One region of the Peribacillus sp. NPDC101480 genome, then DNA from elsewhere that is predicted to be linked to it. Evidence: riboswitches for the same ligand, from Rfam matches in the RefSeq annotation. Region 1 holds a riboswitch; the other holds the start of a gene.
What was found. A riboswitch is a leader RNA that binds a small molecule or an ion and turns the genes downstream of it on or off. The one in region 1 is predicted to bind thiamine pyrophosphate.

Region 1 (4,351 bases):
ACATTTGAAGTGCGTGACCGCGCTGCCCGTACAGGAAGAAACCCGCAAACTGGCGAAGAAATACAAATTGCAGCTAGTAAAGTTCCCGCTTTTAAAGCAGGTAAGGAATTAAAAGAAGCTGTAAAATAAAAAAGTAAACAAAAAAACCTGGCGATGCGATATTCGCCAGGTTTTTTTGTTTACTGTCATGCGCTTCGAAGAACAGTAAAAGACAGTCATTTTTATTTATTTGTGCCATTATCTAACGGAGGAATTTAGGGAGTTCTCATGATCAACAATGAAAGAAGCCCACTTCAGGAAGCAGTAATGGAATGTAACATAAATGAAAAAAAATTATAGTACTTATTAGTAAGGTTTATACTGTGACTATGTTAGGCTAAGTAATAACAAGTTTTAAAACCAAAATAAAAGAGGTGAAAGATATGCTGAAGAAAATAATGAAAAAAATCAAACAGCTTTCCCAAGGCAGCAGTGAGCGAAGACATGGTCATTATCGCCGAGGCAGCAGCAGCAGCAGCCGAGGCTACAAAAGGTATCCCATGAGTGGAAGTGACCGCTACAAGAGAAAAGGGCGCGGCAGTAGCAGCTAATTCAGTTTCTTTGACTTCAATGCAGCCTGCAGGTCCATTGAGATTTCTTTAATATCTGAATAAGGTTCTTGGATGCTTAATAACCTTTTCAGTAAATGCACGGTTTCTTTTTCTAACGAAAGCTCTTCTGTCCAAGGAAGAGTCTTTTTACTTTTGGAGGCGTACGTCGTGTAAAGTGCATATAGAAGTATTTCCCCCAAGTCGTAAAAATCCTGCCTTTTCAGCTGCAACATGGTTTCTTTAGTAAAATCGGCCGAATTGATCTTTTTAGACAAACCAAAGTCTATCAAAATGGGCTGATTGTTCTTTAGTAAAATATTTGGTATACGTAAATCTTGATGGGAAATGTCATGGTCATGTAGATAAGATACTAAAACGACCAGCTCATCCAGAAAAAATAGAGACTCTTTCTCATTGAATGTTATATGATTCAAGAAAATATGGTCTTCCAAATTATCTCCTTCTATGAAATCCATCACAAAATAAACATTTCCCTCATGTGAAAATTTCTCGTGAAATTTGGGGATGTTTTTGTGGTTTAACATTCGTAAAATGGAAATTTCATTTTCAAACTGCTTCAGCTCTTTTTTGCTGCGGCGTTTACTTTTCCGGAGCTGCTTGATCACTATATTTTCTTTTTTTTTCAAATCATTGCAAAGATAAATAATACCGTAGCTTCCTGTTCCGATTACAGCTTTTACCTCGTAACGGTAATTCAAAACCACTCCTTTTTTTAAAGGTATATCCACGAAAAATTGGTAGAATTTTCTAAATGTACGCAAAATTGAAACTTTCCTCACCACTTTCATCTATTCAAGTCAAGAACAAAAAAGTCCGTTAGTAATTAAGCTGGAAATATGAATGAACATGGATAGTTTAACACTGATTTTTGATAATGCGGTAATGAAAGTCATTTCTTCGGGGAATTCTTTTGATAGTTCACAATTATAAATTTTTCCTGTAATTTCACATTATGAAATTATATGGTTTTTAAAAATATTAAGTTTACTATAATGAATTCATAATAAAAGAGTAGGATGTGATGAGGTGGATGGGCGCGAGTTGAGAAGTTGCTTTGGGAAATCCCTAACCGGCGTCACAATAGTGAGCTGGTTTGATGGAAAGTTCAAAAGGGGAATACTGTGAATTCTTTTCCTTCGGTTTCCTTGGATCCACCGCTTGCTTTAGTATTCATAAAGAAGCAAAAGCCTGCACTAGCATGAAAGATAAATCTTTTACCATTAATATTTTGTCGGATGAACAGGAAGCCATTGCATGGCAATTTGCGGGCAGCAAATAGGAAACGCTTGAAACCGACTGGGATAACAAGGGAATTTCCCCAAAAATAAATGGAAGTGTTGCCTGGATGGAATGCAAATCATGGAGAGAGTATGATGCTGGTGATCATGTATTGTTCATCGGTGAAATCCAGGAGTTACATTCCGAATATTTGGAAGCGCTTACTTTTTATCGAGGGAAAATGGGGTCTGCTAAACAGTTTGTAAAATAAGGGGATTCTAATGGGCATTAAAACCGGGGAAGAATATATTAATAGAATTAAATCAAGGAAACCGGAATTATGGCAGCTATGATAAACTACAGATCGAGCAAAATATTAAAACTAAAAGCAACATCGAATGTATAATATTGTTTTTTAGAGAATAAAAGAATTCACGAGTAAAGCAGCAGAAATCCCAAGAAAAATCAATTTCACGAGTAAAGCAGCTGAATTCACGAGTAAACCTGCCAAATTCACGAGTAAAGCAGCTGAATTCACGAGTAAACCGGCCAAATTCACGAGTAAAACAGTAGAATTCACGAGGAAATTACGTAATGAAACCCATTGATTAAAGTGCCGTTAAACTGCCGGGTAAATGGTGTATATGCAAGATTGAAAGGTTAGTAACCCTAAATCATTAAGTTGAAAACTTTTTCTAATACGTTTGACAATTGGATTTATCGTGTTAATATAAAGGCAAATGAAATTTAATATACAATTTGTACCACTAGGGGTGCTTTATAGGTGAAAGTTGATTTTTACCGCAGAAGCTGAGATTAAAGTATGACTTTAAGACCCTTAGAACCTGATCTGGTTTATACCAGCGTAGGGAAGTGGGGTCTGGAACAATACGTTTCTGTATTATTTCAAGTACAACCACTTTCTTTACGTTTAAGAAAGTGGTTTTTTGTTTGCAAAAAAAGGGGTGATAAAAGTTTTTTTCCGTAACATTGATTAAAAAAAATAATTTGGAGGTAATGGTCATGAAATTTTCAGAGGAAATTCGTCAGGAAGTGGATCACATTTGGGAAGCTAGCTTTAATCACCCGTTTGTTGCAGGAATAGGAGATGGCACTTTGCCATTGGAGTGTTTCCGTTTCTATGTTATGCAAGATTCCTATTATTTATCTCATTTTGCTAGGGTTCAAGCTTTAGGAGCAGTTAAAGCTACTGATTTACATACAACAAGCAGGCTTGCCGGCCATGCACAAGGAACATATGAAGCGGAGTTGAAGCTTCATGAGAATTTTTCTGAGAGATTAGGGATCACAAAAGAAGAACGGGATAATTTCAAACCAGCCCCGACCGCTTATGCTTATACTTCCCATATGTATCGTGCGGCTTATTCGGGACATTTAGGAGATGTTATTGCAGCTATCTTGCCGTGTTACTGGCTTTATTATGAAATAGGTGAAAAGCTGCAAGGGTGCATGCCGGAGGAGCCGATTTATCAAGAATGGATAGCGGCTTACGGAGGGGAGTGGTTCCGCACTTTGGTGGAAGAACAAATTGCGAGGCTTGATGAGATTGCTGAAAAAGTGACAGACGAAGATAAGGAAAGAATGAAAGAGCATTTTATCCTCAGCAGCCAATATGAATACTCATTTTGGGAAATGGCTTATCGTTTAGAGACATGGCCTGTGCATAAGGAAACACTAGAAGTATAAAGGGGAATGAAACAATGAAAAAAGGTTTGAAATTAACGGACATATTGGTCACGATCGTGATTGCGGTAGCATTTGGAATCGTTTATATCCTTTGGGGTTCGATTTATTATTCAGTTAAACCGTTAGGATTACATCTGGATCAACTTATTTATGGAATGTGGTTTATAGCTGGCCCCGTCGCCTTCTTAATTTTACGGAAACCGGGTGTGGCACTTTTGGCGGAGATAGCTGCAGCTTCCGGGGAGTTCTTCCTTGGTTCACCATGGGGGCTGACCGTACTGTTATATGGGGTGGTACAAGGTTTGTTCGCGGAACTGGTGTTCATGGCTTTCAAATATAAAAAATTCAATATGCCGGTGGCCGTTTTAGCTGCGATAGCTTCCTGCCTGGCATCAGTTATTATGGATTTTGCATACGGGGAAATAGGTGCGCTTTCAACTTGGAATCTATCGTTATTCATGATAGCGAGGTTTGTGGGTTCCATATTCTTTGCAGGTGTGACCGCTTATTATCTAGTTAAAGTCCTGGAAGCAACAGGAGTAACAAATCTTGTGCGTCCGGTTTCAAATAAAGATTATGCAGAACTGGATCAAAAGTAGAGGTTGAGGGCCATGGAACCAATCGTTTCTGTTGAAAAGTTAAGAATGAAATATCCCGGTGATGAATCTTTGATATTCAAGGACCTATCATTAACGTTTGATCAAGGAGAAAAAGTGCTATTGTTGGGGCCATCAGGTTGTGGTAAGTCGACCCTTTTACAAGTGTTAAGCGGATTGATTCCGAATTCCATCGAAGTACCGATGAAAGCGGAAAAA
Region 2 (4,351 bases), on a different contig from region 1:
AAAAAAGGAATTGTCAGATAAAGAGTAAAAAGTGTATGATAATAAAAAACTTTCAATGGATTGGGTGTCAATTCACCGTCCCTTAAACAAAAAAACGGGATTACCCTTCATTCTGGAGATTGAATAAATGATAGTTAGGAGATTACATCATGGAAGAGCTCATAGAGTTTAGAGAGGCAGAACTATCTGATTTACCTAGAATTGTTGAAATATATAATTCGACAATTGCTTCAAGAATGGTCACGGCAGATACGGAGCCTGTATCCGTCCAATCGAGGGTTAAATGGTTTGAGGAACATCATTCAGAAAGTAGACCGCTATATATCATTACTATAGAAGGGAAAACTGCTGGATGGATAAGCTTTCAATCCTTCTATGGCCGACCGGCATATAATTCCACTGCCGAAATCAGCATTTATATTGATGATTATTTCCGGGGAAAAGGAATCGGACAAATTTCGATTCAAAAGGCAATTGAATTGAGTCCAAAATTAGGTATTAAGACTATATTGGGTTTCATTTTCGCCCACAATATACCTAGCCTTAAGCTTTTTTCCAAATTCGGGTTTGAAGAATGGGCACATTTACCTCAAGTTGCCGAGCTGGATGGCATTGAGCGGGATTTGATCATTCTTGGTAAACGTGTCGATATTTAATATAATTTTTTAGAGCTATTGCCTTGAGCAGTAGCTTTTTCAAATTAATACAGGTCGAATTGGCTAATTTAAAAATACCGATATGCGTTTTGGAGGGAAAAATATTCTGACTCACTTTTACTTGCTAACGCATTTAATAGCGTATCCAATTCTTGACTGGCCTGAACAGTAAGCAGACTTGTTAAGCCGTAACTTGCTGCCAATTTGATCATTTCCTGTCTCTTTTCTTCTACCCTTTCTATAGTTACTTTACGGCAAGGCATTATATGCCACCTCCCATTTATTCAATTTTTTTACACTTTCATCATAATTAAACTACTAGTTAAAATCAACTATTTTACAGAAATAAAATGTGTTATTTTATAGGTCAAATGTGATAAAACACCTACTTTTTTCTTTAATTATGTATATTTTATGTCATTTTCTATTAAACGCAAAAAAGCATCCACTAGTGTATACTGTGAATGCTTACATCATATCCCTTATCCAAGAGCCCAAAATATAGTCCATCGCTTACTATGTCATCCATTCAGAAGGTGACTCGTTATTAGGTCTATTTATAACAATCTTATATTCATCTTCAAGCACTTTTAATGGGGCATCATAAAGGTGCCTTTCATCAGAGGTTTTGTATACTCCATTGGCCAATAGCTCTTCAATGAGCTTTGCCTTCCTCTGTTCAATCCTCTTAAATAATTCTGCCATGTAAATGGCTCCTTTCCTAGTCATCCTAGAGCCTGCTTCTAGTTAGCTAACTTTATCAACTTGTTTGATTTTCACCAAATTATATATACCTTTTCTATTATGTCACTAAACGTTATTTCCCAAAAATAAAAGCCCCTTCTAATTCAAGAAGAGGCTGACTGTGTCCGTACGGCTCTTCTTATCTTCCAAGCATATGCTTGTTGGATTTAGCACAGTTCCCAAAATGGGTCCGCTGCCGAGGTTTCTTTGGGCCAAGTCCCTCCACCTCTCTGGATAAGAATTCGATATATAAATGATGTAGAAATGATTCTACCCTAATAATTATCAAAAGTCAATTACCTGGTTCTCCCTTTTTTTCTGGACATTACATGCTCCCTCTTCAAATACGGGTTGCATTTTCTTGTCTTTCTGATATGATGTCAGTAATTACATACAATTCACACCACTAGGGGAGTCTTTTTTAAGACTGAGATGGAAATAGTTTCCGGACCCTTTGAACCTGAACCGGCTCATACCGGCGGAGGGAAGTGGATGATATCGTCCATTTACAGACTATATCCATCTACCCCGTTCCGTATTCAGGAACGGGGTTTTTCATTATCTATGGGAACCATTCTAAAGGAGGATGAACAATGGAGAATATTAAAACAGAAACATTCAGTGATAGACTTCATGCACGGGCAAAAGAGATTTGGAAAAGGAATCATTCACATCCCTTTGTCCAGGCAATTGGAAATGGTACGCTTCCTGAAAAGAAATTTGCCTATTACATGAAGCAGGACTATATCTATCTCATGGATTATTCCAAGCTCTTTGCTTTAGGTGTCATCAAAGCCCATAACATCGAAACCATGGCAAAGTTTGCGAGTATTTTAAATGAAACCCTTCAAGTGGAAATGGATATCCATCGGCAGTATGCTTCCGAATTCGGGATCAGTTCCAAGGAATTGGAAGAAACAGAACCTACTCCCACCACTCTAGCCTATACAGGTTACATGCTAAATGCAGCTCAGCATGGGACATTGGCAGACTTGATCGCCTGTCTCCTGCCCTGCGCTTGGGATTACTATGAAATAGGTTTGCTATTAAAAGAACAAAATGGAGCAGCATTGGAAAACAATCGCTACGCAGATTGGATAAGGTCCTATTCATCACCTGAATTCGGGGAAGCACACAAGTGGCTGATCGCATTGTTGGAAGAATTGACGGAAGGCATGCCAGAAAAAGAACTTCTTAGATTAGAAAAGCACTTTTTGGTTACTTCCCGATATGAATATTTATTCTGGGATATGGTTCAAAATGAGCAGGATTGGCCGCTGTAGGTCGCAGACATGATGATGAATCCTATCAAGAAACTGACGTTGACTGCCATGATAACGGCTATAACGACACTGACCAGTTCATTTATTTTCATCCCTGCAGGATTTGCAAAGGTCTTTCCTATTCAGCATCTGGCAAATGTCCTCACGGCCGTTCTATTGGGGCCTGCTTATGCTGTGACACAAGCTTTCCTAGTTTCCATCATTAGAAACATTTCTGGTACCGGTTCAATATTCGCCTTTCCCGGGAGCATGATCGGTGCACTTTTGGCTGCCATCCTTTATCGAAAAACACAAAGCTTAAAATTCGCTTGTTTAGGTGAAGTGATCGGGACCGGCATTCTCGGTTCCATGGCCTGTTATCCACTTGCCATCCTCCTATTAGGAGAAAAAGCTGCTCTTTTTGGTTTTTTACCGGCTTTTATGCTCAGTTCATTCGCAGGTGCGATTCTAGCTTTCATATTACTTAAAATACTTTTAAAAAATAATTATATGAAGGGGTTTTTTTATGAAAACAGCATTAACCATCGCCGGCTCTGATTCAGGAGGCGGTGCTGGAATACAAGCGGATTTAAAAACATTTTCTGCACATGGGGTCTTTGGAATGTCTGCCATAACAGCAGTAACCGCACAAAATACAATGGAAGTCCGTTCAGTACAGCCAATTGAAACAGCTATCATATCGGACCAAATTGCAGCTATATTTGAAGATATTCCTGTCGATGCAGTAAAAATAGGCATGCTTGGATCAAAAGAAATCGTGGAAACAGTCGCTGCGTCCCTTAAAACCTTCATGCCTGCCATCGTTATCCTTGACCCTGTCATGATTTCCAAAAGCGGCCACCATTTGCTCGACGAAAAGGCTGTCTCCGCCTTAAAAATGGACTTACTTCCATTTGCAACACTTGTAACACCAAATGTACCGGAAGCGGAAGTGCTTACTGGCATGTCGATTCGGACGAAACAAGATTTCTACAAGGCATGCATTTCAATACAAGAAATGGGTCCCAAAGCCGTTTTACTTAAAGGGGGCCATGCAGCGGGAAATCCAAATGATCTTTATTATGATGGGACTGACTTCCACTGGATCAAGGGAGAGCGCATACATACAAAAAACACTCATGGTACGGGCTGTACCCTATCATCCGCCATTACATCAAACCTGGCAAATGGACTGCCCTTGCAAGAGTCGATCGAACAGGCCAAGACTTATATTTCTGAAGCGATACGCAATAGTTTTTCAATCGGTAAAGGTCATGGTCCTGTCCATCATTTTCATTCATATTCAAAAAAAGAACGGAGTGACTTAATATGAAGGTTTCCGCAGCCGATTTATTCGTGAAGGTAAAAGAAAGAAAACCACTCGTTCACCAAATCACCAACTTTGTTACGGTCAACGACTGTGCAAATGCCACCCTTGCCATCGGTGGTTCACCAGTGATGACATCGAGCCCAAGAGAAGTGGCGGATATGGTCAAATTAGCGGATGCATTGGTCCTGAATTTCGGTACGATCGATGATAAAGCCTTGGAAGCAATGGAGATTGCCGGTAAGACGGCAAATGACCTGGATATCCCGGTCATTTTGGACCCGGTGGGAGTTGGTGCCACCGCCTATCGATCAGAGCAAGTTAAAGAGCTCCTAAGTAAGGTTACTTTCCACATCATTCGC

Region 2: it holds a riboswitch for thiamine pyrophosphate, as region 1 does, so the genes downstream of both, tenA (thiaminase II) here and tenA (thiaminase II) in region 1, are expected to answer to the same signal.

What each region holds. Positions count from the first base shown of each region.
Region 1 is NZ_JBNNSB010000002.1:251,121-255,471, reverse strand. It holds gene ACQKMF_RS08835 (HU family DNA-binding protein) at 1-129, shown strand, start outside; gene ACQKMF_RS08830 (protein kinase domain-containing protein) at 587-1,315, opposite strand; gene ACQKMF_RS08825 (hypothetical protein) at 1,708-1,890, shown strand; gene ACQKMF_RS08820 (flavin reductase family protein) at 1,957-2,100, shown strand; TPP riboswitch at 2,589-2,718, shown strand; gene tenA (thiaminase II) at 2,853-3,536, shown strand; gene ACQKMF_RS08810 (ECF transporter S component) at 3,551-4,135, shown strand; gene ACQKMF_RS08805 (ABC transporter ATP-binding protein) at 4,148-4,351, shown strand, end outside.
Region 2 is NZ_JBNNSB010000004.1:199,838-204,188, reverse strand. It holds gene ACQKMF_RS15305 (N-acetyltransferase family protein) at 150-656, shown strand; gene ACQKMF_RS15300 (Spo0E family sporulation regulatory protein-aspartic acid phosphatase) at 725-919, opposite strand; gene ACQKMF_RS15295 (Fur-regulated basic protein FbpA) at 1,173-1,361, opposite strand; SAM riboswitch class I at 1,537-1,641, opposite strand; TPP riboswitch at 1,799-1,904, shown strand; gene tenA (thiaminase II) at 1,994-2,683, shown strand; gene thiW (energy coupling factor transporter S component ThiW) at 2,699-3,220, shown strand; gene thiD (bifunctional hydroxymethylpyrimidine kinase/phosphomethylpyrimidine kinase) at 3,189-3,995, shown strand; gene thiM (hydroxyethylthiazole kinase) at 3,992-4,351, shown strand, end outside.